Regions from separate parts of the Pelosinus sp. UFO1 genome, predicted to be linked through region 1. Evidence: riboswitches for the same ligand, from Rfam matches in the RefSeq annotation. Region 1 holds a riboswitch; each other region holds the start of a gene.
What was found. Region 1 has a riboswitch for FMN ahead of ribD (bifunctional diaminohydroxyphosphoribosylaminopyrimidine deaminase/5-amino-6-(5-phosphoribosylamino)uracil reductase RibD). Riboswitches for the same ligand answer to the same signal wherever they lie in the genome.
Positions count from the first base shown of each region.

Region 2: linked by a shared signal. The riboswitch ahead of ribB (3,4-dihydroxy-2-butanone-4-phosphate synthase) and the one ahead of ribD (bifunctional diaminohydroxyphosphoribosylaminopyrimidine deaminase/5-amino-6-(5-phosphoribosylamino)uracil reductase RibD) in region 1 are both predicted to bind FMN.
Region 3: linked by a shared signal. The riboswitch ahead of UFO1_RS02165 (ECF transporter S component) and the one ahead of ribD (bifunctional diaminohydroxyphosphoribosylaminopyrimidine deaminase/5-amino-6-(5-phosphoribosylamino)uracil reductase RibD) in region 1 are both predicted to bind FMN.

Region 1 is NZ_CP008852.1:2,529,467-2,539,907, forward strand. It holds gene UFO1_RS11890 (bifunctional 3,4-dihydroxy-2-butanone-4-phosphate synthase/GTP cyclohydrolase II) at 1-752, opposite strand, end outside; gene ribE (riboflavin synthase) at 781-1,440, opposite strand; gene ribD (bifunctional diaminohydroxyphosphoribosylaminopyrimidine deaminase/5-amino-6-(5-phosphoribosylamino)uracil reductase RibD) at 1,409-2,539, opposite strand; FMN riboswitch at 2,650-2,781, opposite strand; gene rpe (ribulose-phosphate 3-epimerase) at 2,822-3,469, opposite strand; gene rsgA (ribosome small subunit-dependent GTPase A) at 3,473-4,348, opposite strand; gene pknB (Stk1 family PASTA domain-containing Ser/Thr kinase) at 4,361-6,235, opposite strand; gene UFO1_RS11920 (penicillin-binding protein 2) at 6,252-7,664, opposite strand; gene UFO1_RS11925 (FtsW/RodA/SpoVE family cell cycle protein) at 7,654-8,919, opposite strand; gene UFO1_RS11930 (Stp1/IreP family PP2C-type Ser/Thr phosphatase) at 8,922-9,641, opposite strand; gene UFO1_RS11935 (FHA domain-containing protein) at 9,648-10,118, opposite strand; gene UFO1_RS11940 (DUF3662 and FHA domain-containing protein) at 10,120-10,441, opposite strand, start outside.
Region 2 is NZ_CP008852.1:3,140,209-3,150,649, forward strand. It holds gene UFO1_RS14900 (DUF1848 domain-containing protein) at 1-104, opposite strand, end outside; gene UFO1_RS14905 (bifunctional transcriptional activator/DNA repair enzyme AdaA) at 101-664, opposite strand; gene UFO1_RS14910 (methylated-DNA--[protein]-cysteine S-methyltransferase) at 742-1,200, opposite strand; gene UFO1_RS14915 (N-acetyltransferase) at 1,429-1,881, opposite strand; gene UFO1_RS26015 (aspartyl-phosphate phosphatase Spo0E family protein) at 1,989-2,150, opposite strand; gene UFO1_RS14925 (class I SAM-dependent methyltransferase) at 2,385-3,131, opposite strand; gene ribB (3,4-dihydroxy-2-butanone-4-phosphate synthase) at 3,520-4,173, opposite strand; FMN riboswitch at 4,291-4,436, opposite strand; gene UFO1_RS14935 (methyl-accepting chemotaxis protein) at 4,656-5,492, shown strand; gene UFO1_RS14940 (hypothetical protein) at 5,560-5,886, opposite strand; gene UFO1_RS14945 (DUF1003 domain-containing protein) at 6,231-6,740, shown strand; gene UFO1_RS14950 (methyl-accepting chemotaxis protein) at 7,225-9,255, opposite strand; gene UFO1_RS14955 (lactonase family protein) at 9,419-10,441, opposite strand, start outside.
Region 3 is NZ_CP008852.1:512,137-522,577, forward strand. It holds gene UFO1_RS02155 (PAS domain S-box protein) at 1-321, opposite strand, end outside; gene UFO1_RS02160 (Nramp family divalent metal transporter) at 619-1,881, shown strand; FMN riboswitch at 1,992-2,120, shown strand; gene UFO1_RS02165 (ECF transporter S component) at 2,211-2,795, shown strand; gene UFO1_RS02170 (YitT family protein) at 2,911-3,762, opposite strand; gene UFO1_RS02175 (DUF4870 domain-containing protein) at 3,924-4,274, opposite strand; gene UFO1_RS02180 (Rossmann-like and DUF2520 domain-containing protein) at 4,735-5,631, shown strand; gene panB (3-methyl-2-oxobutanoate hydroxymethyltransferase) at 5,618-6,457, shown strand; gene panC (pantoate--beta-alanine ligase) at 6,476-7,321, shown strand; gene panD (aspartate 1-decarboxylase) at 7,326-7,709, shown strand; gene UFO1_RS02200 (YhcH/YjgK/YiaL family protein) at 7,797-8,267, shown strand; gene speD (adenosylmethionine decarboxylase) at 8,717-9,529, shown strand; gene UFO1_RS02210 (LysR family transcriptional regulator) at 9,648-10,441, opposite strand, start outside.

The DNA.
Region 1 (10,441 bases):
CGTACCATTACATCCTTTTTGCCAGCTACATCACCTTTTACCAAGGCAATGTGACATTGATTATCTAATTTGCTTTCGTAGGAAATTAAGCGGAAATTGCCATATTTAGTTGGCATTTTTGTTTCTGCACCACGTATAATAAATGTCTCATTTGCTTTACGATATTTTATCAACTCAGCAATAGTAATAATTTTTAAATTATGCTTAGCAACAAACTCCATTAAGTCTGGCACTCTAGCCATTGTACCATCTTCATTCATAATTTCGCAAATTACCCCTGCTGGATAACACCCTGCCATTTTGGGCAAATCAACTGCTGCTTCAGTATGGCCTGCCCGTCTTAAAACACCACCTTCTACATAGCGTAAGGGGAAAATATGACCAGGTCTTCTAAAATGTTCAGGTAATGCATTCGGATCCAACATTGTTTTAATCGTCTCTGCTCTCTCATGGGCTGAAATTCCTGTTGTTACAGTATGTGCATCAACAGACACAGTAAAAGCAGTGCAATGATTGTCTGTATTCTCACATACCATAGCACCAATACCAAGCTCGTCTAATCTAGAGCCAATAACTGGCATACAAATAAGTCCACGTCCATAAGTCGCCATAAAATTAATGGCTTCAGGGGTAACTTTATCAGCAGCCATTAATAAATCGCCTTCATTTTCCCTATCATCGTCATCTACTACCACAATTATCTTGCCATTTTTTACATCTTCAATTGCTTCTAAAATAGTATTAAATTTCATTTTTACCTCCAAGTATTTCGACTTATTTTTATGATGTGAACCCATTTTGCTGTAAAAAATTCATACTGAGAGTACTTGCTTTAGACTGTTTATCAGCAGTCTGTAATCCCAGCAATTTCTCTACATATTTTCCTATTACATCAGCTTCTAGGTTTACAGTGTCACCTGTTTTTTTAAATCCTAAGGTAGTGACAGATGCACTATGAGGAATCAAAGAAACTGTAAACCAATCTTGTCCATACTCAACAATTGTAAGGCTTATACCATCAATGGCAATAGAGCCCTTTTTTACGATATAACGCATCACTTCAGGCCCTGCTTCAATTTTTACGATAACAGCATTATCATTAACATCTTTAGCACGAATCATTCCAATGCCATCAATATGCCCGCTAACTATATGACCACCAAAACGGTCACCAATGCTAAGAGTCCTCTCAAGATTCACAATTGCTCCGTTTTTTAAACTCGCTAACGCAGTACTATCAACTGTTTCCGGCATAACATCAGCAGTAAAACAAGTATTATTATACTCAACTACAGTAAGACATGTTCCATTTACAGCAATACTATCACCTAACTTAACATCACTAATGACCTTACTAGCCTGAATTGTTAAACGTACAGATTTAACACCACGGACAATCGCCTTGACTTTACCTAATTCTTCCACAAGTCCGGTAAACATCTCGTCCCTCCCGGTTGCGCATATAGGCGCTAATTAATATATCTTCCCCAACAGATTCTGTTTCTATATCTTCTAGCAAATTTGCCTTATTAACATCAGCTATTCCTTGACCAGCTATTGGTCCTGGTGCGCTATTACCACCAATAATCTTGGGGGCAATAAACCAATGTACCTTATCAACTAGATTGCCCTCTAACACGGAAGCATTAATACTAGCGCCACCTTCAACTAATAAACTAGTAATTTGTCTTTTCCCTAATTCTTTAAATAATAAAGACAAATTAACACCATCTTGTTTGCTCTCAGCTACCAGAACTTCTACGCCACAAGCACGCAAAGCATTGACTCTTTCCCCTGGCGCCTTATCAGTAACGGCAATGATAGTTTTGGCTAAACCATCTGTTACTACATTAGCCGTCAGAGGTGTTCGTGCCATGCTGTCAACAATCACTCGAGTCGGATTCTTCCCCTGGTACGATAGTCGAGTCGTCAAACTAGGATTATCGGCTAATACAGTACCAATCCCCACCAGAATTGCATCACAAGTATCTCGTAAGGTATGTACGCGATTTCGCGCAGCAGGCCCTGTAATCCACTGGGAGTGTCCTGTGTAAGAAGCAATTTTTCCATCTAAAGACATTGCACTTTTCAAATGGACAAAAGGCAATTTTGTGGAGATCCACTTTATGAAAACCTCATTTAATTTTGCAGCTTCCCTTGACAGCACACCTTCTACAACTTCAATGCCAGCTTTTCGCAACTTATTAATACCTTGTCCAGCTACTAAAGGATTTGGATCTACCATCGCGACAATTACTCTCGTAATACCCGCCAAGATTAATGCATCAGCACATGGTCCTGTCCTACCGTGGTGAGAACAAGGTTCCAGCGTAACATATATAGTTGCCCCCTTCGCCAATTCTCCAGCTTGCTGCAATGCATTAATTTCGGCATGGGGTGTGCCTGCTTGCTTATGCCATCCCTGTCCCACAACTCGTCCTTCCCGTACAATTACAGCCCCAACCATAGGATTTGGACTTGTCCGGCCAGTAGCGTATTGAGCCAAAGATAGCGCCTGCCTCATATACTCTTCATCCATAATTGACCCCTCCAAAAAAATTAGGCTGTTAAAAAAGTTTAATACTTTTTAACAGCCTAATAGAACATTAGAAAAATGCAATAGCTATTAAGCCTTATCAAAGACTTAATAATAACCTTTTTCCATCCAGACTATACTGTCGGCTCCGGAATTCCACCGGATCAGCCATACGGCTCGCGGGCTAATCACCGCCGGTAAGGAGTTAAAAGATTTCTCTTTTTCACCTTGCCCCAAAGGCTCCTTATTCAATTATGTATATGTTACCAGTATTCATGAAAATAATCAAGTGCCTTTAATTTCAAAAATTGCTTTTTTAATATCTTCTGATTGGTATACAGCAGATCCTGCGACCAAAATTGTAGCACCAGCAGCTATTACCTGGCGAGCAGTTACAGCATTAATTCCACCGTCAACTTGGATCTCTACAGCTAAATTCCTTTCGGAAATCATAGATTTTAACCTAGTAATTTTATCAAGCATGCTTGGAATAAATTTTTGGCCACCAAATCCAGGATTTACGGTCATTAATAACACCATATCTACTTCACTAAGCACTTCTTCAATTACCGAAAGTGGCGTAGAGGGGTTAAGAGATACCCCAGCTTTTAGCCCATGCTCTTTGATGGTCTGCAAAACTCTATGTAAATGAGGGGCTGTTTCAACATGAATTGTTAAGAGATCAGCACCTGCTTTTGCAAACGCTTCAACAAAATCTTGCGGATTGCTCACCATAAGATGAACATCGAAAAATAATTTAGATACTTTGCGAATTGCCGCAACAACAGGAGGACCAAATGTAATATTAGGTACAAAATGTCCATCCATTATGTCAATATGAAGCATATCCGCACCTGCTACTTCTACTCGTTTTATTTCTTCAGCTAATTTAGAAAAGTCAGCTGAAAGAATTGATGGTGCTATTTTAATCATAATTTAAAATCCTTTCTTTTTTTCCTGAATTTCTGATAGTATTTCAATATATGAATTATACCGCTGTTCATTAATACGCCCCTCTAATACTGCCTGTTTTATAGCACATTGGGGTTCTTTCATATGCAGACAAGTATTAAATTTGCATTCCTGTACAATTGCTGCTATTTCGGGAAAATAATACATAAGATCATTTTTTTTCACATCATCAAACTCGGTAAAACTAAAACCAGGCGTGTCGACAACAAAGCCACCGGTAGTTAATGGTAACAGCTCTGCAAAGCGAGTCGTGTGCTTACCGCGACCAATTTTTTCACTAACTTCGCCTGTTACTAGTGTAAGCCCCTCTTCAATTGTATTTAAAATCGTGGATTTGCCAGCCCCTGAGGGACCGGCAAATACGCTAATTTTATCAGAAAGGGCATCTCGTAATTCCCTAATACCAATTCCCAATTTAGCAGATAATGTAATAACCGTATAACCAATACTGCGGTACAATGCAAGAAGAGGTTCTAATTCTTGCATATCCGCCAAATCAGTTTTATTAATACAGATGATTATATCTAAGTCCGACATTTCTGCCAGAACTAGAAATCGATCTACTAAAACTGCATTAATATTTGGATTTACTGCAGCAAAGGTAACAATAACTTGATCTATATTTGCAATCATTGGTCTTTTCAACATGCTACGGCGAGGTAATATTTTTTCAATTATCCCTTTATCATTTTCAGTAACATCATATTCAACTTCATCGCCTACTAAAAGTGAAAACCGTTCTTTTTTAAAGCGTCCTCGCAAAGTGCACATAATCACCTTGTCATTTGTTTTCACATAATAAAAACTATTATATGTTTTTAGTATCACCCCATGCTGCACTTGCTATGCCTCCTATATTGTTTGCTCTTGCAACAATACACCATTAATATACACTTGTACTCTAACTTGGCCTACACCATCCACGGTTTTTTCAACCTTATCACCAGGCTTATGGACATTTTCATAAACAACACGTCGGCCATTTGTATCAGTTAAAACAACTTGGACTGCCTGGCGAGTGGCACCTTCAGGTACTGTTATTTGCACAACCGCTTTTTTAGTTGCACTACCGCCGCCTTTTGCTACTATGAAATCTACCGAAGCACCCTCTGTAATTTCCGCTGAAGGACTAGGATTTTGTCCAATAATAGTCCCAATTGGATACTTATCGCTAACTTCTTCAGTTACTTTACCCACTTTTAGTTTTAGACTCTCAATTTGGGTGTTTACCGTATTTATCGGCGTACCACGAAAATCAGGTAAGGCAAATTTACGTGGACCAGCACCTTTACTTATAACAAGATCAACCGTAGAATTCTTATTGACTTGAGCCGGAGGGCGTGGCTGCTGATTAATAATTGTATCCGCTGGAACGTCAGCGTTAAACTGTTCATCAATTCTTCCTACGACTAAACCAGCATTTTTAATTTGCAGTTCTGCATCCCTTCGGCTGAGTCCTCTAAGATCAGGCACTATAGTAATCTCACCACCCTTGCTAATAACAAGATTAACCATACGCTGCTCTTTTACTACTGTATTTGCCTCTGGATATTGAGAAATGACGTTTCCAGCTGGTACTTTATCACTAAATGATTCTGATACTGTGACACGCAAGTTCTGCCCTGTTAAAATACTGCGGGCAACTTCTACTTGTTTGCCAACAACATTTGCAACGGTAACATCATTATTGCTCCAAAACTTACCAAAAGCAAAAAAAGCACCTATCATAAAGCCAAATAATAATAGCAATATTAAGCCCCATACTCGCTTCTTGGATTTATTACTTCTCGTTAAACTATTATTCTCTGGTTCGGCCCCAACCATATTTGCCTTGTTAGAAATGGGTTCCTCTATGCGTGGTAGTATCTGAGTAGGGAAATCCCCTCTTGACAGACGGCGGGTATGGTCATCCCTAAAATAGTTTTGTACTGATTTTAAGTCAGCAATCATCTCGCTAATGTCAAATCGATTCGCTACATCTTTTGCCATTGCCTTAAGAACAATCGCCTCCAACAAAGGTGGAACTTCTGGTTTTAGTTCCCGTATAGGACGTGGTTCTTCTTGTAAATGTTTCAAAGCAATGCTGATTGGCGTTTCGCCATTAAAGGGTACTGTTCCCGTCAGCATTTCATAAAGAACAACACCTAATGAATAAATATCTGACTTCGCCCCAACCACTGTTCCTTTTGCCTGTTCAGGAGAAAAGTAATGTACTGATCCTATTATTGTTGAAGTATGATGCATCGTAGCTGAGCTTACTGCTCTTGCAATACCAAAGTCAGTCACTTTTATACGCCCAGCGCGAGTCATAAGTATGTTATGAGGTTTTATATCACAATGTACTAAATTATTCTGATGCGCGTGTTCTAATGCTTCAGCGATATCTGCGGCAATCCGAACTGCCATTTCTATAGGCAGTGGTTCTCGTAAAATACGTTCTTTAAGAGTTTCACCTGATATATATTCCATAACAATATAGTGTACATCTTCATCTTTTCCGACATCATAGATATTTACAATATTGTGATGAGATAAACGAGCTGCTGCTTGCGCTTCACGCCTAAAACGGGTCACAAATTCTTCGTCATTTGCAAATTGTGAACGTAAAACTTTAACTGCTACAGAGCGATCTAACAGTTTATCATGTGCCCTATAAACATCAGCCATTCCACCGCCACCAATATGCTCCAAAACAGTATATCTCTTATCAAGAGTTCGATTAATCATGTGAACCATCACCCCCTTATTGTAATGCTGCCCTAAACACTTGACGGGCAATTGGCGCTGCAATGCTTCCCCCATAACCAGCATTTTCAACAATTACCGCAATTGCAATTTGCGGATTATCTGCTGGTGCGAAACCAATGAACCAAGCATGTGAATCCCCCTGAGCATTTTCTGCGGTACCAGTTTTACCAGCTACTTTTATACCTGGTAAAGAAGCTGATTTACCTGTACCACTTTCAACAACTTTGACCATCATTTTACTAATATCCTCAGCTAATTGAGGGCTAGTCACAGTAAGCCATTCTTCCTGAGAATATGATTTAATTACAGTACCATCAGGATCCGTTATCTTATCTACAAGATATGGCTTCATAATTACCCCCTTATTAGCAAAACTACTTGCTAGCATAGCCATCCGCAAAGGTGTAACCAATAAACTGCCCTGGCCAATGCCCGTTTGTGCTAAATCTCCGTTGCCCAACGAAGAAAAATTCGGCAAATGAGAAGTAGCTTCTTGCAACTCTTGAGTGACAGGTTGTTTAAAACCAAATCGCTCAAAGGCATTCGCCATTTTGCTGCGTCCTAATTCTAAAGATATGGTACCAAAAAATACGTTAGACGAGACGGCTAATGCTTCAGCCAAGTTAATCTTACCATAGGACTCTAAATGACTTTCTTGCAAAGTATAATCTGGTGGTATCTTTAAAATACCCTCACAATCTATGGTTCTATTTAGGTCTATTACCTTCTCTTTTAATGCTGCCTCGGCAATCATAACTTTAATCGTAGAGCCAGGCGGATATAATCCCTGAGTCACCCGATTTAGTAAAGGACTATTTCCATCCGTGGAAATACTTTTCCACTCCTGGTCAATTTGATTAGGATCAAAACTAGGTTTACTTACCGTGGCTAAGATTGCTCCCGTACGAGGATTTATCGCAATTACAGCTCCACGATGATTTCCTAGTGCTTTGTAAGCAATTTCTTGCAGTTTAACATCCAAGGTTAATACTACATTATTACCTGCCTTATTGGCAAATAAATGGCTGATTGCTCCTAAATGAGCCATTGCGTTATTACTCCCTGTTAGGTACGTATTGTAAGTACTCTCAATACCGCTTTTACCATAGGTTACACTATCATAGCCCACTACTTGGGCAGTAGTAACTTTATAGGGATATTTTCGATTAAATGTTTCTCCTTCTTTTTGACTTAACGCCAACTTCTCACCATTTCTATCTAGGATCATACCATAGGGAATCATGCGAGCAGTTTCATTCGTTCGCCGATTTAGCGGATGAGTTGCTAAAAACTCACTCTGGATTACTTGTATATAGGACAAATAGATTAATAAAATAAGTAATAGACTCATCAACCCATAAGCTACTCTACGTATGTTATTAGCTATCTCATTCATATCATTTCGCATGGTAATCTCTCACTTCCGATATGGAAAATAGCATACCTAGCAAAATAAAATTAGATACTATCGAACTACCACCATAACTGATAAACGGTAATGTAATTCCTGTTAATGGGAAAAATTTAATAACCCCACCAATAATTAAGAATATCTGTAGTGCCATAGAGGCTGCTAATCCACCGGCTACCATCATAGTAAATGGCATACTTGCCAAAAGGGATGCTCGAAATGCACGATAAATCAGAAGAATATATACTATAATTACCGTACCTGCTCCGATTAATCCCATTTCTTCTCCGATAGCAGAAAAGATAAAGTCAGTATGAACTTCAGGAATCATCCCCGGAAAACCATAGGCAAGACCAGTCCCCATAATGCCTCCAGATCCCAAAGCAAATAAAGATTGGACAATTTGATAAGCTCTGCCATTTGGATCGGCCCAGGGATTTAGCCAAATATCCACTCGGGTTTGAATATGTCCGTATAATTTATAACAAATTACTGACCCCAATAAAAACAAAACGAGACCAATCACCACATAGCTTAGTCGCCCACTAACCATATACGCCATAAGAATAGCAATACCAAAATACAATAGTGCTGCCCCCATGTCACGTTGTAAGATAAACATAAGCATTGTAATACCCCATACTGCTAAAAGAGGTGCAGCAAATCTTGGATGTGGTAATACAAATGGCCCATAGTGTCTTGTAGCCTGAGTCAATAACTCACGTCTTTCACTTAAATAAGCAGCCAAAAATAAAACAATAAAGATTTTTGCAAATTCGGAAGGCTGAAATCGAACAGGCCCCAAAACTACCCAGTTTTTATTTCCACCAATATCTACCCCAAAAATAATGGCTGTTAATAATAAACTAACACCAATAAACCCACAAATATATTTAAAATAAGCCACCTGCTCTAGTCGCCTAGAAAGAAATACAGATACTAAAAATGCACTCAATCCAACACCTACCCATAGCACCTGTAAGAGAAAAAGATCTGGTTTTATTCTAAAAACAGTGGTTAGCCCAATTCCCACTAGTAAGGCTGTTAAAGGTAGCAATAGAGGATCACCAGCATGTCCCATTCTACGCAACAGTGCATTTACTATCATAAATCCAGCAAAGATAGAACATATAGCTCCTAACGCAATATAATTAATGACCCCGTGAGCCAAGCTAACAGCTGCTACACCATGTAACATAATGATACCAGCAACCACAAGCAAATTGCGCTCAAGTTGTCCTATGTTACTCATAGTTATGCATCCTCTTCTTTAAGTAAGATAGTCGTAATATTATCGAATCCACCCGCATTTTTAGCTTGCATCACCAGTTGCTCTACTATAGAGCTAGGATCGCAGTCTTTTCTTTGCATTAATTTGCAGATTTCTTCTTCACTAACCATATTCGTTAATCCATCCGTACACATTAATACAACATCGCCTGCTTCTAAGGAAAGGGTGCCTGTATCAACGCTAATTAAACAACTCGTACCAACCGCACGAGTTAATATATTTCGTTTTGGATGATTCTGCGCGTCTTCTCTCGTTATACTACCGCTTTGCACTAATTCCCAAACCAGTGAATGGTCATTTGTTATTTGACGAAACTCTCCATTACGCAATAAATAGATACGGCTATCACCGACATGGCCCCAATGAAGCTTTTTCCCATCGATATATACGGCCGTTACCGTTGTCCCCATACCACTAAAATCTTCTTTAGATAGAGCCATCTGATAAATTGAGGTGTTAGCTTGAATTATTGCTTGTTTGAGTAACAATTCAAGATTATCCTTCCCCACATGTTCTTGAATATAACCATTGACTGTTTTTACTGCAAGTTTGCTTGCAATTTCTCCAGCCACATGCCCTCCCATACCATCAGCCACAATGAACAAATGTGGTGGGCTACAGACATAACTATCCTCATTTGTCTCCCTAACCAAACCAATATCAGAAATTACATGTGCCAGCAATACCCCTCACCCCTTAAAACTAAATGTAACCGATCCAACTTTAATTAGATCACCATTTCTCAACAAAGTTGCCTCGACAATAGGCTGACCATTAAGATATGTTTTATTAGTGCTATGTAAGTCAGTCAGCCAATACCCCTGTTGATTCTTATGAATACTAGCATGTTCATGTGATATAAAAGAATCCTCAATTACGATTCCATTATTCTCGTTACGCCCAAGATATACCGTTCCTTCTAAAAAAAAACTAGTTTGCGCTAGATTAACATGCCCACTATCAACTACTAATAATTTTGCCTCAGTAGAACCATCAAACTTATTCTGAACATTCTTTACTGATACTTTTTTATGCTCGGATAAATTTAAATCAGTATAAATTAATTTTATGACTTTATATAAAAAATAATATAACAATCCAAATAAACTATATTGTAGTATAACGCCAATGCTATTTAAAATGAATACCTTGCTCGGCAATTCAATTCACCTCATATAAAATAACAGTATTACCTATTTTTATATGATCACCATTCGTTAATTCTTTGCAGCTAATTCGATGATCATTTACATAAGTACCATTTAGGCTTTTCGCATCATATATCACATGATTACCATCTTCAAATATCACATAGGCCTGTAACCTTGATGTATTTAAATCGGTGAGTGGCAGTTCATTACTAGCCCTACGTCCAATATTCACCCTGTTGGTTGTCATATCAACCTTTACACCTGCATCAGGTCCTTCTAAAACACGTAATTCCCCATGTAAACAAGCTTGTTTTAATATATTACATTCCACT
Region 2 (10,441 bases), 610 kb from region 1:
TTCTGCGGGTTTTTAACGTAGGCAAAACCTGCCTTTAGACGATTAATAAACCATTCCGAATAAAATGCTGGAATGTCCGTTCGTCTGCTAGCGCTTATAATCATTTCTTATCACCACTACTTTGCTTCCGGTATTTGCTCGGAGTAAGCTTGGCCTGTCTTTTGAAGAATTCATAGAAATTCGAGAGGCTACCGAATCCACATAGTAATGCGATGTTTAATATATTGATATCCGTATTTATAAGCAAATACATGGCCTTTTGTACACGCAATTGATTCATGTATTCCGTAGGTGTCATATGAAATTGCTGACGAAACAAATAGATGAGATGATTTTGGCTAACACCTAACTCTTTTATTTCAACTGAAAGCTTCTCTCGATCAGCAAAATAGGTATCGAAAATATTTTTTGCTTTTTTAATTAGGACTAACATCGGATTAAACTCAATTAAATCCGGTCGGCATCTTTTGCAAGGCCGTAATCCATAGGAGTAAGCTTCTTCGATTCCGTCAAAAAACTCAACATTATTTATCTTAGGTTCTTTCGATTTACAGGATGGCCGGCAAAAGACGCCAGTTGTTTTCACACCGTATAAGAACACACCATCATAGGAACTGTCGCAATGAACAACTGCATTCCACTTTTCCTCTTTGCTTAGTGCCATAATTATCACCGCCATACTTATAATGATAAATTTCAACGATAAAACGAAGCAATTGAACGTAAGAAAAAAATTTTATTCTACTGCTCCAACTTCAAAAGATGTTCTTTAACGTTGAGTCCTGCAGCATATCCGACTAGTTTTCCATTTGCCCCTACTACACGATGGCACGGAATAAATATCAAAATAGGATTTTTGTTATTTGCCATACCTACTGCACGAGCAGCGTTCGGCTGACCAATCCGCTTTGCGACCTCTCCATAGCTTCGTATTTCACCACAAGGAATGTCTTGTAACGCTTTCCACACCTTTTGCTGAAATTCTGTACCTTCGGGAGCAAGAGGCAGTGCGAATGACCTACGCTTTCTTGCTAAATAATCATTTAGCTGCTGGCTGGCTTCCTTTATTAATGAGGTTTCCTTTACAGTAGCATCTTGGAGGACGTTATCTTCTTTTAAAAAAACATTTGTAATTGCCTTTCCATCTTCCATAATCCCAATCTTACCAATGGTTGTTTGATAGAAAAATATACTTTTCATGGGTTTACCTCCCAAGCTCTTATCTGGTATTGCTTGCCTTTATTTTACGCTATAGAATAACTATTTGTCTTTCTAAATATCACTTTCTAATTCTTCGTAAGTTATTAAAAATGGGCATCACCCTTTGCGAGTAAGCCCATTTTTTAATCAACATTATATCACCGTTAAGGCAAGTCGTTCTTTCTTATGCCAAGCCCATGGTAAAATTATTGAATCATCCCTATTTAGTTATATTTCTATCTTTAGAGCAATTTCATCACAGTTAGGAAATTTTGTACAGTTTATACATTCTTTCCATACCTTATGCGGCAATTGGTCTTTAGATAATTCGATAAAACCTTGTTTAACAAAAAAATTAGGCTGATATGTTAACGTAAATATCGTCTTAATCTCTAAAGCTTTCGCTTCTTCAATTAGGCCTTGCACAATATTACGGCCGATACCCGATTTAATAACATGGGGGGCAACTGCCATTGCTCGGATTTCCGCTAGTGAATCCCATACTAAATGCAATGCCCCAATACCAACAACTTCTCCATTATCTTCTGCCAAAATAAAATCTCGCAACGTTTCATATAACATATTACGCGAACGCCCTAACATCAGACCCTGTTCAGCATAAGCGTTAATTAAATTATACATACTTTCTACATCTTTAAATGTAGCTTTACGATAAATCACTTATACCACTCCCTTAATGTATAATTTCACATTATACATTAATAAAAATACTGGCACAATACATTTTTAAAAAGCTTATCCTATTTCTAAGAATGTACCTCATTCACCTATCCAGCTTTTTGAATGGGGTCTACTCTATATAATTCATTTATTGCTTCGTCTAGTCTTTGACTAACGAATAACACATCTGGATGTGATATTCCTTTTTTGAGCGCCATTACGTGCATTTCATGCCGCAAGTACTCTATCTTACACCATAAATTTTCCACGACAAAATCCCTTCATTCTTTCTTTATTTTCAGCACATTATCCATTATATGTAAAACATCTTGCAAATTGTGTCGAACTAAAGTTCTAAAATAAACTTTATTTCATTAAATAAAGTTTTTCTTATCCTTATGTCGAAGATACAGGTTCTTTAGTGCGCTTTAACTCCACTGGCACCCATACAAAGGAAACTATTGCAGCATAATAACAAACCAAGGTGCTGCATGCAACAAATTTTATTTACTCTTCTTTGCTCGCAAAAAAAGAAATTGAGGTTTCTGGGTTAGTTTTTCGTATACTTTAGGATGTAATTCTTTGAATTTTTCTGTTGGCATAGGTTCTATTAACTTTTCAATGGTAAATCCTGCATCTAAAATAGGCGAGACTATTTTAGATAAAGGTCTTCTGTAAAATTGAACTTTTACTTTCCCCTTATTTGTCTCCCACTCATCTTCTATAATCTCTGTTAAAAAGTAGTTTTCTCTATTAAAATATGTAAAATCCATAAATGGATGATGTACAGACAGTATTAAAGAACCTAATGGCTTTAATACTCTAATAAATTCAGCCATCACAAGATTCCAATCTCGAACATAGTGAAGTGTTAAAGATGACAATATGATATCTATGGATTTATCTTTTATAAAATTAAGAGGTTCATTGAGATCAGCTCTTATAATATCAGCTTTATCGCCAATTCTTTTCTTTGTCATTTCTATCATTTTGGGACTAAAATCTATCGCTGTTACATTAGCTCCCTTAGTAAGTAACCAGTTACTATACCATCCTGCAGCACACCCAGCATCTAGCACCTTTTTTCCTGCAACATCAGGAAGCAATGATAAGGTAGCTGGTCTTTCATAGTAGGCATTAAATGGTTTCGTATCAACACACTCAAAATAATACTCTGCCATTGTCTCATAGGAATCATAAGAAATCGAATTTTCATTTACTGTTCGTTTATTTTCCAATAAATTCGTCAATATTATCTCCCCCTAATATGTAATGAAATTAAAGCTTCTCACAATTTCACAAAATTCTTAATGAACTATAAAATGTACTTAAATGAACGAGTAGTGTACCCACTTTATCGTTATTAAAGAAACTAAACCCTCAACGTTCTTTTAAAAAGGTTGCTACTATACAACGCCATATTTAGTATATACAAAAAACGTAACAGCATTACGCTGATACGTTTTCCTTAACTAATCCTACAAGTAGTCTTCCTGCTATACTTATTTTTCTTATCACATAATTCCCCACGAAATAACATAATGCCAAACACCTGCAAGCTAAGCTGCTTTGCAGGTGTTTGGCATTATATATTATCCGCAGGATCTTTCATCCTAGGTCCGAGGTTCGGACTAGACTTTATGATGCGAATATTTCTCTACTTTTTCGATACGCAATTACATCGTCAACCGTAACCACAGGCATATTATTCTTCTCTGCAAATGCAATGATTTCGGGTAGCCGTGCCATTGTACCATCAGGATTTGTCAATTCACACAATACGCCAAAAGGTTTCAAACCAGCAAGTCGCATTAAATCAACGTTGGCCTCTGTATGTCCAGGTCGCTCCAGTACACCGTCCCGTTTGGCCTTTAATGGGAAAACATGTCCCGGACGCACAAGTTGCTCTGGACTTATAGGATCCGCAATCGCTGCTTTCACTGTAGTAACCCGATCGGCAGCAGAGACACCTGTAGTAACTCCATTTGCTGCTTCAATAGAAATTGTAAAAGGGGTTCCAAAACTGCTTGTATTAATATCTACCATCATCGGTAATTCTAATGCCTGCACTCTTTCCTCAGTCAAACATAAACAGACAATTCCACTGCCCTCACGAATTAACATTGCCATTTGTTCGTCTGTTAAAGACTCTGCTGCAAAAAAAATATCACCTTCGTTTTCCCGATCTTCATTGTCGGTAACTAAGATACCACGACCACTGCGCAATGCAGTAAGAGCGTTTTCCACCCTTTTGTCAGCGTTTCCAAAATGAGTTAGTAAAGTTTGATTCATAGTATATTCCTCCTAATAATTTAGTAGGACTTACCAGAATCAGGGCACAGAAAAAGACAGTTCAACTTTAAACATAAATAAAAACTTGATTCCTTCTAAGAATCAATTGGTTGACTGCCTTACTCTCTTTCATCCGGACTATACCGTCGGCACTGGCTTCTCACCAGTTCTGCTGACCTCTTCCTATAGAAGAGCGCTCGCGGGCTCCTCAGTAAAACTGAGATACCGCCGGTGGGGATTTTCACCCCGCCCTGAGAATAAGTCGCTATTTAAATAATATTCTTAAAGGTTTATATTGTCAAGCTTGCAATCGTCTTGTGTCCGTCAAGAGGGACGAATCCTCTAATTCTCTGCCTTTTTTGCTTTTTCTGGATTCTATTATAAAATTATTACAAATTTCGATAATTTTCACCGTTTTTTTTAAAGGTTTTTTGTATTTTGATATAGAATTGATAATCTGAAATTGTTAGGAGGTAGTAAATATGGAGCAACTCACCAACGAAAAAATACTTGAGGCTTTTAAAATTGTTCTTCCCTACTTAAACAAAATTGTCCGGGAAGATATGGCTGTTGGATTAACAGACAAAACGGCATACTTATCCTACTACCGTGCAAAAGAGTTTGAGCTTGATTTACCTGCTGGTAAGCCTATCAGAGGAATTAGTACTATCGAAGACTGTATTAACACAGGTAAAGAAACGTTTGCAGATATTCCACCTGAAGTGTATGGTCGTACTATAAAGACTATCTTCACTCCAATTTATGGCGTTAATAAAGAAATTATTGGGACTCTAAGCTCTGGAATCGATTTAAATGATAGCCTTAAATTAGTTGATACTGTTGAAAAATTAGCGAATTCAACTGGATTAGCCTCAGCAAGTGTTGAGCAAGTTGCTCAGAGTGCAAGTGAACTAGCAAGCGCGGGGCAAAAAGCAATTCAGCTAGCAGGAGATTTGATAAAACGGAATGAAGAAACAGTTCAGGTCATTAGTTTTATACGTACCATAGCGCAGCAAACAAATCTCTTAGGACTAAACGCGGCGATTGAAGCAGCCAGAGCAGGAGAACAAGGCAGAGGATTTGCTGTTGTAGCTGAGGAAGTTCGAAAACTTGCTGATCAATCGCAAGAAGCAACAAAGAAAATACAGTTAACATTACAAGAAATGAGTAAGGCTGTTTCCGATATCTATAAATCAATCGAAAATACTAGCTCTATTAGCCAAGAACAGGCAGCATCTACTCAGGAGATCGCAGCTAACTTAGAAGAAATAAATAAAGGCGCGAGCAATTTAGGAAAATATGTTGAGCGGTATAAATAAATAATTAAAAAGTAAGAAGTGATATCTTACCGCAAAGATATCACTTCTTACTTTTTTTCCTTATCTACTATTCAATCATCTTACTCCTAGTAACTTTGGAATAAAGCCACATGAACCAAGTACGCAACACAAAAAAACTTTCTACAGCTACGAACATACTATAGAGAGCTAAAAATAAAATACTAATTCTTTTTACAAATTCATTTCCTATAACTAATTGAAATAAATATTTAGAAACATCAATTACATCGTTACCAATCGGCGCATTTACAGCATGGGGTACGTGTTCCATAAAAAAAACTAAACGTGTTGCAATCAATAAATATAAGTACATTTTCCCTAATTTCTTTATAGACCGATATCTTTCATTCGGCAATTCCTTAGATGTTGACATGTAATGTACCTCCCTTTTGAAATAAGAATAGTAATATTTATGATAGTCCACTTATTATTTTAGGATAACTACATAAAACTATAATAGGAATCTCTAGCCTTGGCATTACCCCTATTATGACACAGCATAGCCTAGGATAACAATGTATACTTATTTCCTATTTTACTTTATGTTCATCATCCACTACCCCGCAGAGGTCAGCGAACCTGTCCCTTGACACCGTGAGTCTTGACACAAGTTCTATTATTTATGCACGATATATTTAACAACCCTTCAGAGGTACTGCAGGAATCTAATGTAATTTTGTGGTATATGAATCTATATGATAAGAGCGGGGAGGATTTATGAAGATTTCTAAGCTACAAGGTCCAGCAGCAACTTATAAACACGACGATCATGTTATAAAAAATATAAACAAAGAATTTCGCATTCAACTGACATATGGTCAACGTATAGCCGATTGGTTAGCTAAAGTGGTTGGCAGTTGGCCCTTTATTATTTATCAGAGTGTTGTAATTGTGATTTGGATGGCAACAAATGTGTATTTGACTTATAAGGCGGTTAATGACACAGATTTTTTTCATTCTTGGGACCCATATCCTTTTATACTGCTTAATCTTGTTCTAAGTTTTCAAGCTGCGTACACTGGTCCAGTAGTAATGATGAGTCAAAACAGGCAGAATGAAAAAGATCGGTTGGCAGCAGAGCATGATTATGAAATAAATATAAAAGCGGAAGAAGAGATAAAAGTAATTATGGACCACTTAGTTCATCAAGATATTATATTGAAAGAACTTATAGACCATATAGCAAAATTAAATGTAGAGTCTCTAATAACAAAGGATCACCGCTAGTAAAATTAGCCTGAAAAAAACAAAACCATGTCCTAGAGTTTTTCTCCTCAGACATGGTCTTAGATGTTATTGCAATACATCCTTTAATGATTATACTATACTCCATTTGATAATCATTGTCAATTAAATCAATATCCATCCCCTTTTATATTAATTTAGGTATTTCTACTACCTAAATTGAATGTATGCTAAATAATTTCATTATTGTTATTCTGTTTAAGCCACCAAACAATAAAAGGATATGACCAAAAATGACAGGCTATATAAAATAGCTTGTCATTTTATCTTTGAAAGCCCTCACAGAATACGCAAGGGCTTTCTTATTTAAGAGTACTTATCATTCTAGAGAATAATATTTATGCTTAATTTATATTTCACGCATAGATAGGTTAAGTTGTATACTCAGACAATCGAAGGTGATGAGCAAATAGTAAGCTTAAACAAAAGGAGTCAACATCATGGAGAACTGTCCACTATACCAATTTTATACCTTGAACTTCTCCACTGCTATTTGTAAGTCACCCGCCAAATTAGCCAAACTTTTGCTGGCTGAGGCAATTTCCTCCATTGCCGCTGACTGCTCTTCTGTCGCAGACGATACGGTCTCTGTCTCCATTGCATTTCCTTTGCTTACCTTATCAAGCTCATGACTGGCTGTTACCAATTTACGATTACCTGTAACTATCCCATTGATAGCATTAAAAACATCTTGAATCTGTTCCGAAAGCTGCGTAATACTTATGACAATGCGATCGAAGGTTTCACCCGTGGAATTCACAAACTCAACACCTGCTTTAACACCTGCCGAACTTACTTGCGCTGCTTCGACAGCTTGATTTATATTGGCCTGATTATGATTAATCAATCTCCCGATTTGCTGTGCAGCACGATTGGACTCTTCAGATAGTTTTCTTACTTCATCCGCTACCACCGCGAAACCTCTACCATGTTCACCAGCTTTAGCCGCTTCAATGGCAGCATTTAATGCCAATAAGTTAGTTTGTCCGGCAATTGTCGAAATAAGGTTAACAATGTTACTAATTTCGTGAGAGCCTCTAGCAAGCTCGCTAATCGCTTCGTGTACAGCTTCAGATCCTTGATGAATTTGCTGCATTTGCTGGATAACCTGTTCTAAGCCTCGTTTACCTTGCGTGGCTTCATCAGAAGCATGTTTGGCAGTTTCTGACGTTTCATTCATTACTACTAAAATTTGCTGAGTTCCAGCCGAAATCTTCTCAGCCACTGCTGTTATTTGCGCAAGCCCAGTCACCTGTTTCCTGGTTCCCTGCGCCATTTCAGTAATTGAAACGGCTACTTGATTTGCCGCCTGTGCTGACTGCTCTGCACAGGATGTTAATTCTTCACTTGACGCGGCCACCTGCTCTGCCTTACCTTGTACTTTATTTACTAATAAACATAGATTTGTCTTCATATCCCTAAAGCTTTGCGCCAATTGTCCGACTTCATCTGCAGAGTTTATCTTTGCCGGTCGATCTCTAAAATCTCCCTGAGCCAACAGTAGACATTCATCGCGGATAATCCGAATAGGTTTGGCAAATAACTTGCTTATATAAAAGATAAATAATATGGCAAAAGTGATAAAGATCACCGATACCACTAACATCGTCCGAGATAGAATGGCCACCTCTTTGGTAGCTTCCGCTTCTGCAACAGTTACTATCATCACCCAATGCATACCATCGGGCAGTTCAATGGGCGTAAAAACAGCCCTATGACTAACACCATCAATATATGTATATCTCCCCTGAACCTGTCGACCGTTTTCAACTGTCGTTTCAAATAAGTTGATCAACCGGTTATCTAGTTCGGCTTTTGGCAATTTTAGTTCGGCATCTATATTACTTTCGCTCAATTTTAACTTAGTAATTAATTCCGTCCTTGGATGAGCAATAACAACTCCCGCACTATCTGCTAAATATCCGAAACCACTATCCATAAATCTCAGACTCCCCATTATATCCGATAACTTCTCCAATGAGCATGAACCACCTAAAATCCCCACCAATTGGCCATTATATACAACGGGTACAGTTAGATTAATAGCTAATTTGCCGGTAGTTTTGGAATACAATGGATTAGAAACATAAGCCGTTTTAGTTTCAACTACCCTTTTAAAATAATCACGATCATTGTGCTTACCAAGACTACCATCCGATCGAACCCCTGAGCCATCAGGAGAAATAAAGAAAATAACATCAAACATCCCCATCCTCTGTTTTGCTTGCGCCATTAATGTAACAAGCTCACTTTTATCGCTGCCTTTTTGAATAGCAGGAACACTAGCAAGATCCTCTAGACGAACTATTCTGTCCTGTATCATATTTTCAATTCGGTTGGCATAATCAGTACTAGTAGCTCTGGCAGTATCGTCTATGCTCTTTTCCAGTGATCCACTAGACAGATAATAACTGAGACAAGATAGTATGCCTAGGGACAAAATAAACACTGGCAGCAAAATAATCAGTAGTCTTGTTTGAATACTTGTTACTTTCACTTTTTTCTCACCTTTCAAATTTTATGTAAATCTATGATTTTCAAATTACTTCTCACGCCAAATACAATATTTGAATAGTGTCAACCCTTACCGTGTCAGAAAAGCACAACTTTACCTTATGGCAAACCTGTGCTTGATTCTGACATATTAATTGTTTACGCCCTTATTCAACAGCAAATATAATACATACTGGGCTACCGGTTTTTATTACCTGACCAGTTGGCGTTACTTTTCCCGTTTTAGGATTTATTTGAAAAGTGACGATAGTATCGCTATTTTCGTTAGCTGCATACAAAAATTTACCTGATGGATCAAAAGTGAAGAAGCGAGGGCCTTTGCCCTGTGAAGACTCCCAACCGACGGGTGACAAGGTACCATTGGCTTGATCAACAGCAAAAGTGCCAATGCTATCATGCCCACGATTAGATACATATACAAACTTTCCCGAAGGCCCTATCATAATTTCAGCTGCCGTATTGTCACCAGTATAAGTGCTGGGAATACTAGGTATAATTTGCAGCGGTTTCAATTCACCGTTTTGCGCATTATAACGATAGGTTGTAATGGTAGAATCCAGTTCATTGGAAACGTAGGCAAAGGGGCTATTGGGATGAAAAGTTATATGACGGGTGCCTGCGCCTTCACGGGCAGTAACAACCGAAGTTTCTCCCGGAATCAGCTTGCCATGTTCCGCATCAATTTTAAAGGTAAATACTTTGTCCAATCCTTTGTCAGGAACCAAAAGAAATTTTTGCGTAGGATCAAACATTATCTGATGAGGATGAGAACTGCCCTGTTGGGTACGGTGCGGACCTGGTTTGCCAGGAAGCTGCGCCTGATCAACAATTGGCGACAAGGAACCATCAGGATTAATTGGTAATGAAACCAACGATCCAGTTGCATAATTAGCTACCAACATGAACTTATTAGAAGGATCAGTCACTAAATATACCGGATTTTTCCCATTCGTGGATTGTTGATTCAAAAAGGTTAACTTCCCGGTTTGTTTATCGATCGCAAAGGCACTGATTTCACTAAAATCGCCATGTACTGTATACAAGTAATCTTGACCTCGATCTAATGCTAAAAATGAAGGGTTTTCCTGAGATGTTTTTACAAGTTCCACATGTGTCCATTCTCCAGTTACAGGATCAACACGATAAACATTAATTCCCTCACCACGGGC
Region 3 (10,441 bases), 2.0 Mb from region 1:
CATTGTTCTTTTATGTAAAGTTTTAAAATCAGACTGAAAACTTAGACTTTTTTTAGATTTAAAAACTTTGTTAATTTCAGTTTTCCATAGTTGATAATAATGAGAAGAAAGACCAAGGTCTGAGAGTTTGGTGCCAATCAGATTTTCGGCTAGTATACCCGTGATAATTTTAATTGCGGGATTTGCATAGATAAAGCAGAGGTTCCTGTCAAAACGAATGATAGCATCGGGAGAATTTTCAGCGAGAGATTTGAAGTCGTGTACACGTTGCCAGGGTGGAATCGGTTCTTCTATAGAAAATTTTCGCGGAGAATCATTCATAAAAAAACGTACCCCCATATACAAATAATATTTGAAATCCTTTGAAAGATTATTTGTAGCATAGCATTCGTCAAAGATAGATAGTTTCCCTTTAGATAATTTGTCGAAAAAACAGGAATGTAAAAAAATATACTATATTACTGTTATATCCAGTATGATATACAGTAACAAATTGGTAGCTTTACTTTACCGTAATTTTAAAGAAGGGAAAAAGGCACTTAAAAAAGAATAAATATTATATACAAGTTATATAAAGTATTATGCAAAAAGAAATAAATTCACAAAGGGGTTTTATAAATGCTCAAAATAGTGAAAAGATTTTTCCAAGAAGAGCATGGCTTAAATCAACGGGCAAGGGAAATATTACGGTATATTGGCCCTGGAATACTAGTAACAGTAGGATTTATTGATCCAGGGAATTGGGCTGCTAATATGGCGGCAGGGGCCGAATATGGATATAAATTGTTGTGGATGGTGACGCTGTCTACAATTATGCTAATTGTATTACAGCATAATGTGGCCCATCTAGGGATTGTCACAGGGCGTTGTTTATCCGAAGCAGCCACAGAATATTTGCGGCCCTTAGTCTCACGGACCGTACTCTTATCTGCAGTAACGGCTTCTGTTGCGACAGGTCTAGCAGAAATACTGGGTGCAGCGATTGCTTTAAATATGTTATTTCATATTCCCTTAAAGGTGGGCGCTATATTTACGGCTTTAGGATGTGGCTGGATGTTGTGGGCCAATTCCTATAAGCGATTAGAAAAATGGATTATGGGTTTTGTATCGATTATTGGATTAGCATTTTTATTTGAGCTTAGTTTGGTGAATATCAATTGGCCTGAGGCTGCTATTGGCTGGGTTTCTCCTGTCATTCCCGAAGGAGCTATGCTTGTAGTGATGAGTGTGCTCGGGGCAGTGGTAATGCCACACAATTTATTTTTACATTCCGAAATTATTCAAAGTAGGCAATGGAATTTGGAAGATGAAGCTGTCATTCAAAAACAGCTTAAATACGAGTTTGCAGATACTTTGTTTTCAATGTGTATTGGTTGGGCAATTAATAGTGCCATGATTTTAATAGCCGCAGCTGTGTTTTTTAGCAATCAGGTACAAGTCGAAGAATTGGAACAAGCTGAAATTATGCTTCGTCCCTTACTTGGAAATGCCGCAGCAGTTGTTTTTGCCATAGCACTATTATTTTCTGGTATTTCTTCTACGATTACAGCCGGTATGGCTGGTGGAAGTATTTTTGCTGGTATGTTTAGTGAGCCATATGACGTTAAGGATCGCCATTCCTGGATGGGAGTAGCTCTTACTTATGGTTTGTCAGTACTTTTAATTCTTTTTATTGAGAACCCTTTCCAGGGGTTGGTTTATTCACAGATGTTTCTCAGTGTTCAACTGCCGTGGACAATATTTTTACAAATTTATTTAACATCGTCAAAGCAAGTCATGGGCAAGTATGCCAATACAGGTTTGCAACAAATTATGTTATGGGCAATTGGTATTATTGTTTCCGTATTAAATATGATGTTGTTATGGGATTTCATTAAGTAACCCAGGTGCTATATTTTATATCTTGCATTTACAAATTGAATTTGCTACAATGTATCCATAATAATCATTTTTGAGAATGATTATCTCCGGGGCTGAAATTAAATAAATTGAAACATCTTCAGGGCAGGGTTTAATTCCCGACCGGTGGTAAGCAGTGGATTCTGCAAGCCCACGAACCGCAAGGTTGATTTGGTGTAATTCCAAAGCCGACAGTATAGTCTGGATGAAAGAAGATATACTAGCACATGATTAGATGTGTTTCCTTGTGCTACTAACTTCCCGAAGATATTTCGGGAAGTTTTTGTTTCTATGATTAAGGAGGAATCTGTGTGGTTTACAATACACGTTATATAACAAAGGTAGGAATCTTATCTGCAATTGCTGTCATTTTGATGTTTTTTGAGGTGCCGTTACCTATGATGCCAAGTTTTCTAAAATTGGATGCCAGTGAACTGCCTGCTATCCTTGGTGCTTTCCTATTAGGACCAATCGCTGGTGTTGGCATTGAGTTGATCAAGAACCTAATACATGGGGCAAATAGCCAAACGATGGGGATTGGGGAAGTTGCTAATTTTCTGGTAGGCGTATCATTTATTCTTCCGGCAAGCTGCTTATACCAGAGATATAGTAGTCGTAACGGGGCTATTATAGCTCTAGGCGTTGGAACAATTTCTATGATGTTTTCCGCTTCTTTATTAAATTATTTTATACTATTACCTCTTTATCAGGCAGTATTGCATTTTCCTCTTGAGCAAATTATATCCTTGGGGACAGTAGCCAATCCTCAGGTTGTGGATTTAAAATCTTTCATCACCATGGCCATTGCACCATTTAATCTGATAAAGGGAATTGTCATATCTATTTTTACCATGATGATTTATAAAAAAATCTTTCCCGTTTTATGTGAAAGATAAGAGATAGTGAAAGAGGCTACTCCAATACAAGGAGTAGCCTCTTTCACTATTCTAAAAAGTGCTCTTTTCTCTGTGTCCTCTGCTTCTTTGCGGTTTAAAAGATGTCAAACAATTATTATAGTTGTTTGGTACTTGGTAGTGTAAAACCTCTGCCCATGACTTCGACGGCATCTTGCACAATCATAAAGGCGTTAGGGTCTGATTCTTGTACAAGAAGTTTTATCTGACCAATTTGCGTAAGAGTTACAACAACAAAGATGACCTGTTTGTCTTGTCTTGTGAAAGCTCCTTCTCCACGAAGGATGGTAGCGCCGCGACCAACTTCTTTCAAAATCGCTTTTAAGATTTCATCAGTTTTATAAGAAACAATATAAACCGTTTTCTTGCGATTGATCCCTTCCACGACATTATCCGTAATGTTAGCGGCAATAAACATAGAGATTAATGTTAAAATGGCCAACTTGATGCCGAAGAGGATGGCAGCAATCAGCATAATCACACAATTAATGGAAAAGGAAGCAGCGCCAACATTCATAGAATAATACTTTTTGATAATGCTGGAGACGATATCAAGTCCTCCACCACTTCCGTTGGCTTTAAAAATCAGGCCAGAACCAATTCCTGTAATAATGCCACCGGTGATTGCTGAAAGAATCGGATCATCTACCACAGTGAAGTTTGCCAAGTAGCCTGTTGCATCGACAAAAAAGGAAAATAGGGCTGTTCCATAAAGGGTCTTTATAGTGTACTCTTTTCCCAAAAGACGATAAGCAGCATAAACAAGTGGAATATTCATTACAAGAATTTGCACGCCGATGGGGAATTTAAATAAATAATAAAGAATAATGGCGATGCCACTAACTCCACCACTCAAAAGATGGTGGGGGACGAGAAAACTATTAATAGCTACAGCGCTTAGCAGGCAGCCAACACCAACCGAGAGATATTGATAAATTTTATAGCGCATCTGTTCCTCCTATAGAAGTTTAATTAAGTAGTATCAATAGCAATCTTCAGGAATTGGCTATAGGGGGGAGTCGTTACGTAGGAAGTAGACGATCCTTATATCCGATTCCTGAAGAAATTTTACTGATATTTATTTACTCCCTGAAGTAGGGATGATTTTTACTATAGTTTGTTAATGAATCCTTGAATGAAAGGGTATTGATAGCTTTCCCCGTTGAATGCCTTAACAGCTGCCATAATAGAGGTTACGATGAGGATTAGCCACAAAATACCTACTATGGGGAGTAATAAGACTCCAATCAGGAGTGTACATAGCAGTCCCACAAGGCAAGAAGTAACTAATATGGCCAAATGAGCCACCAAAGATTGCTTAGCATGCTCGTAAACAAAAGGATCATTCTTTTTTAATAAAAAAATGACTAAAGGTGCAATAATAAAACCCAGACCGCCTAAAAAATAGGATATATGAGCGAGGATGGCTAGCAATTTTTGCTCTCCTGTAATTCCATTCATAAAAACACCTCCTAAGTATATTTTATAGTAGGTTGGTTCTTTTGTATATCCTATTCATAAAGATTGAAAATCACACTATAATAAAACCTTGTTTTTGAAATGCAGTTTATGATATTATCAAGAGGAACATTTATAGCAGAGGTTTTCTTTAGGTGGTATCGTAATGAACCATACTATAAAAAAGGAATCTTCAGCTGTGAAGGATCAATATAGCTATATGTTAATACTGGTATTATATCCGCTTAGATCTATGATGGACTGAGACGGGAGGTTACATAGGAAAAGTATGCCTTTCGGACAAGTGCCGGAAGGCTTTTTTTATATTCTTTTCCTAGGGCGTTTATTAGTATGTTATTAAGAGAGTACATCTATCATACTTTTTCTCAGAAGTAGGATCGGGAATTGATTGTTATCTATACTATTAAATCGGCTTATATAGTGGATAAAAAGGAGAAGCAGCATGAACAAGCCAAAGGTGCTAATCGTCGGAGCTGGTAAAGTAGGCAGTGTGTTGGCCCGAGCCTTATATAGTCAGGGTTATGAATTAGTAGGAATCGCTAGCCGTACTTTAGATTCGGCCCGTGAATTGGCTAAACAGTTTGGTGTAAAAGCAGGGACAGAAGCAGTAGATTTTACGAAAGAGGCGAATATTGTCTTACTTACAACTCCTGATCGCTATATTGGTAAAGTAGTAGAGGAACTGGCTAAGAAAAGTGGCTTTAGGCCAGGACAAGTTGTTATCCATACTTCAGGCTGCCTGCCTACCGAAATATTGAAACCTGCTAGAGAGCAGGGAGCTTTCATTGGCTGTATGCATCCCCTTCAGTCGTTTGCCAATAAAGAACTATCTATAGAAGCTTTATCTGGTGTGTATTTTGCACTGAGCGGACATGATGAGGTGATAGTAGCAGGAAAAAAAATAGTCGAGGATTTAGGCGGAAACGGTTTTGTTATGTTGGATAAGGACCGGGCACTATATCATGCTGGGGCCTGTATTGTATCGAATTATACAGTTTCGTTGATACATTGGGCGAGTCAACTATATAGTAGTTTTGGTTTATCTAGAGAAGAGGCTTCAAAAGCCTTATTGCCCTTATTGCAGGGCACAGTGAATCAAATAAAAGAACTTGGTCCTACGGAGGCCTTAACAGGACCTATTAGTCGAGGGGATAGTATTACCATAGAGGCTCATCTACAGGTTTTAGAAAATGATGAGGAAAAGAAGTTGTATCAAAATCTTGGATTATATACTCTAGGGGTTGCTTTAGAAAAAGGAACAATAGATCAAATGCAGTCAAATAGCATGACAGAATTATTGAAAATGAAACTAAAGGAGAAAGAAGATGAGCAGCAATAAACGTATTACAACAACGGTGATTCAAGAGAGAAAGGTTGCTGGTAAAGCAATAACCATGCTGACAGCATATGATTTTTCTATGGCGAAATTTTTAGATGACGCTGAAGTAGATATGTTGTTAGTTGGTGACTCTTTAGGCAATGTAGTATTAGGGTATGATTCTACACTCCCTGTTACGATGGAAGATATGATTCATCATGGGAAAGCTGTGTGCCGAGGGGCAAAAAGGGCAATGGTGGTTGTGGATATGCCTTTTATGTCGTATCAAGTTTCAACAGAGCAGGCCGTGACAAATGCAGGGAGAATCATGAAGGAAACAGGGGCTCAAGCTGTTAAATTGGAGGGGGGGCAAGAGGTTGCTGATGCGGTAAAAGCCATTGTCAGAGCTGGTATCCCTGTGGTAGGACATTTAGGACTAACCCCCCAATCGGTTCATAGTTTAGGTGGGTTTAAAGTGCAAGGCAAAGAAGAAAAAGGTGCACAAAAATTGTTAGATGATGCGAAACGCTTGGAAGAGAGCGGGGCTTTTGCAGTGGTATTAGAGTGTGTGCCTGCATTGTTAGCACAAAAGGTTACCGATTCCATTGTGATACCAACCATTGGTATTGGTGCAGGGGTATATTGTGATGGACAAGTATTGGTTACCAATGATTTATTAGGTCTTTTCCCTGGTTTTACTCCGAAATTTGCGAAACAATATACCAACCTTCATATTCAGCTGGCTCAGGCAATCGCCGAATACAGAAAAGAGGTAGAAGAAAGAGCCTTTCCTGGCGCAGAGCATAGTTTTAAAATTTCGGATGAAGTATTGGAAAAATTGTACTAATAGAAGGGGGACATTCAGATGAAAATAATTTCAGACATACAGGAGATGCAATTCTTTGTTAGGCAGGCAAAAGAGAAAGGGATGAGTATTGGACTAGTACCAACTATGGGGTCCCTGCATGAGGGGCATCTCACCTTAATGCGTCAAGCAAAGAAAAGTTGCGATATAGTTGTAGCAAGTATCTTCGTCAATCCAACGCAATTTGGTCCTACGGAAGATTTTGCTAAGTATCCTCGGGATTTATCTGGTGATAGCCAGCAGGCTGCTAAAGCTGGTGTAGATGTCATCTTTCATCCTCAGCCAGAGGAGATGTATCCAGCAGGATATAGCAGTTTTATTGAGATTAATGGTATTACTCAGAAATTATGTGGTTTATCACGACCAGGTCATTTTCGTGGCGTAGCTACCGTTGTAACTAAATTATTCAATATTATTCAGCCGGATAAAGCTTTCTTTGGCCAAAAAGATGCCCAACAGGTGTTGGTACTTAAGCGTATGGTGGCTGATTTGAATATGAGCGTTACTTTGGAAGTAGTGCCTATTGTACGGGAGGAGGATGGTTTAGCCATGAGCTCTCGTAATGCTTTCTTATCTCCTGAGGAGCGTAAGGCTGCCTTGGTTTTATCGCAAAGTCTACAGCTTGCGCAAAAGCTGGTTGATCAAGGGCAAGTCAATGCTCGGAACATTAAGGAGCAGGTAATACTTAAAATTCAAAAAGAAAAATTAGCGCAAATCGACTATGTAGAAGTATATAGCTATCCCCAATTAGAAAACCTGGATGTTATAAGGGACAAAGCTCTTCTTGCTTTAGCTGTCCGGATTGGGAATACTCGTTTAATTGATAATACAATTTTGGAGGGATAATATTATGTTTATTACTTGTTTAAAAGCAAAACTTCATTGTGCCACGGTGACAGAGGCCAATCTTAATTACATGGGTAGCATTACAATCGACGAAAGCTTATTAAAAGCTTCAGGGATTCTACCTAATGAAAAAGTGCAAATTGTTAACAATAATAATGGGAACCGTTTTGAAACCTATGTAATTACAGGAGCAAAAGATTCAGGTGTTATTTGTTTAAATGGGGCAGCGGCTCGTTTAGTGCAGCCTGGTGATAAGGTCATTATCATTGCCTATGCTATGATGACTAACGAAGAGGCAAAAGACTTTACTCCTACGGTGGTAATGGTGGATGAAAAAAATCAAGTGAAGGAAATTCGTTCTAAGGAAACTCATGGTCAGATAGAATAACAAAGGAAAGACAATACTAAATAAAGAATAGAGTAAAATACCTTAAAAAGGTAGGAATCTGGGAGGATCGATAAGGGGGACAAAAAATTGATTTACGGACAACTAAAAAACTTGGAACAAGAGAAATCTGCATTTTCACCTGTGTTGCAAAAAGCGCTGTTGTATTTAAAAAATACAGATTTAGCAAAGTTAACAATTGGACGACATGATATTGAAGGGGACACTATATTTGCTTTAGTTTCTGAATACCAAACCGAACCTAAACAAGATAGACGCCCAGAGGCTCACCAAAAGTACATCGATATTCAATATTTGGCTTCAGGTGAAGAGATAATTGGCTGCAGCTTATTGTCAGATCAGTGTATAGTGCTTCAAGACGAACTAAAGGAAAAAGATCTTATTTTTTATAAAGAGATCATGGAAGAAACCGATATGGTATTAGAGCCAGGAACCTATGCCGTACTCTTTCCTAATGATGTACATCGTCCTTGTTGCATGAGAAGGACCGCACAAACAGTAAAAAAGGTAGTCATTAAAATTGCAATTTCTCAATTATAAAAGAAGAGAACTCCACATCAGAATGGCAGCTGCTTGTGGAGTTCTTTTTTTACGGAATCAGAAAGTATAACACTTTCTTGATTCCAAGTAAGAACGACTAAGGCTTCTGCCTGCGTCCGAGGACTTGGCACAAGCCAAGTCTTTTCTTATACATTCTATAGAATACATTCAAAGGAGAATACTATAATATATATAATACAGACTATTTACAGTAGTAAAAAAGTAGTCTATTATGTAGTATTAGAAGTGCATTTTATCCGATGACTAAACCTGCTCTAAGACCCCCATTCTAATAAGTGGGAGTTAAGAGTCCTTGGATTCAGTTGTAGGTAAAACTCCATCTGAATCAAGTCTTCTTTATAAATGGTACATGTCTAAAGAAAGGACACTTGATGGTGCCGTTGTTCAGGGCATAACTTTTAAATTATACAAAAAGTAAGGAGAGAAAGATGGAAATAAAATCAATTAAAAAATTGAAATTATATGGATTTAATAACTTAACCAAGACGCTTAGCTTTAATATGTATGATATTTGTTATGCCAGAAGTCCAGAACATCGTCAAGCTTACATTGAATACATCGATGAAGAATATAATGCAGAACGGCTTACCAATATTTTAACAGAAGTCGCCAATATGATTGGAGCTAATATCTTAAACATTGCCAAACAGGATTATGACCCCCAAGGTGCTAGTGTAACCATGCTCATTTCCGAGGGTAAAATTGCCGCTGATGAGCTGGAAGAAAACGAACTATCAGATCCTCAGTCCGATGCAGTTGTTGCACATTTGGATAAAAGTCATATTACTGTACACACATATCCGGAAAGTCACCCAGATAAAGGGATTAGCACTTTTCGTGCCGATATTGATGTTTCTACTTGCGGAGAAATCTCTCCTCTGAAGGCATTAAACTATCTAATTAATAGTTTTAGCTCTGACATTGCGATTATTGATTATCGAGTACGAGGTTTTACTCGTGATGTCAGTGGTAAAAAATTCTATATTGATCATAAAATTAATTCTATCCAAAATTATATTGCACCCGATACGCGTGAGTTATATCAAATGCTAGATGTGAATGTATATCAGGAAAATATCTTCCACACAAAAATGATTCTCAAAGAATTTGATTTAGATAATTACTTGTTTGGTACAGCAAAAGGGGAACTTTTGCCAGGGGAAAAGAAAAAAATAAAACAACGTTTGAAAAAAGAAATGTCTGAAATTTATGCTGGTCGCAACATTCCTAAAGTAAAATAAAAAAACTTAAAAAATGAACCACAAAAACACGATACCGCTTTCGCGGTACACAAAGAGGAGGCAAATATGCTGGTGTCCACTCCTTTGTGTCCTTTGTGTCTTTGTGGTTCATTTTCAACTATAACAACTCAATAAATTTCTGTGCTGCAATTGGAACTGGTAAACAATCATACGTTATAATCCCTAATTCACGCTTCGGTATCTCTGTAGTGAGGGTGAGGGGGAATAACTGATTGTCAGCCAGTTCTTTCTGTATATATTCACGACTAATAAAAGAAATCCCCAAACCAATCTTAGTTAATTCTATCATTAAATCCACACTGCCTAATTGAATTTCTGGTTGAAAGAGGATGTTGTGTTGGGCAAATAAAGTATCTAAGAAGGTCCTAGTAGTCGTATTTTTTTCTAAGGTGAGAATTGGCAGTGCTGCAACCTCATCGAAGGTTAAAAGAGATCCTTGTAGATGGGAAAAGGCGGGGCTAGCAAAAAATACATCATGAAGCATCTTGCATTTACTAATTGTCATCTTAGGGTAGGACTTTTCTGGGGCAAGGTTGACAACACTAATGTCTACTAAACCTTTTTTTAATAAATCGACGCAGACAGGTGAAGGGCGGTTGGTAACATTAAGTTTGATTTTAGGATATAGTTGATTAAATTGCTTAAAATAAGGAAGTAAATAATATTTGCAGATTGTATCGCTGGCGCCTATCTTTAATTCTCCTTGTTCAAGAGTATAGAGTTCGCTAAGGCTGCGTTCCCCAGTTTTAAACAAATGAAAAGCCTGTTCAACATGAGTAAATAAAAGTAGACCAGATTCCGATAGCTGCACTTGCTTTGTACTACGAAAAAAAAGTTTGGTGTTAAGTTTCTCTTCCAGAAGTTTTATAGCTTGGCTAACAGCGGATTGGG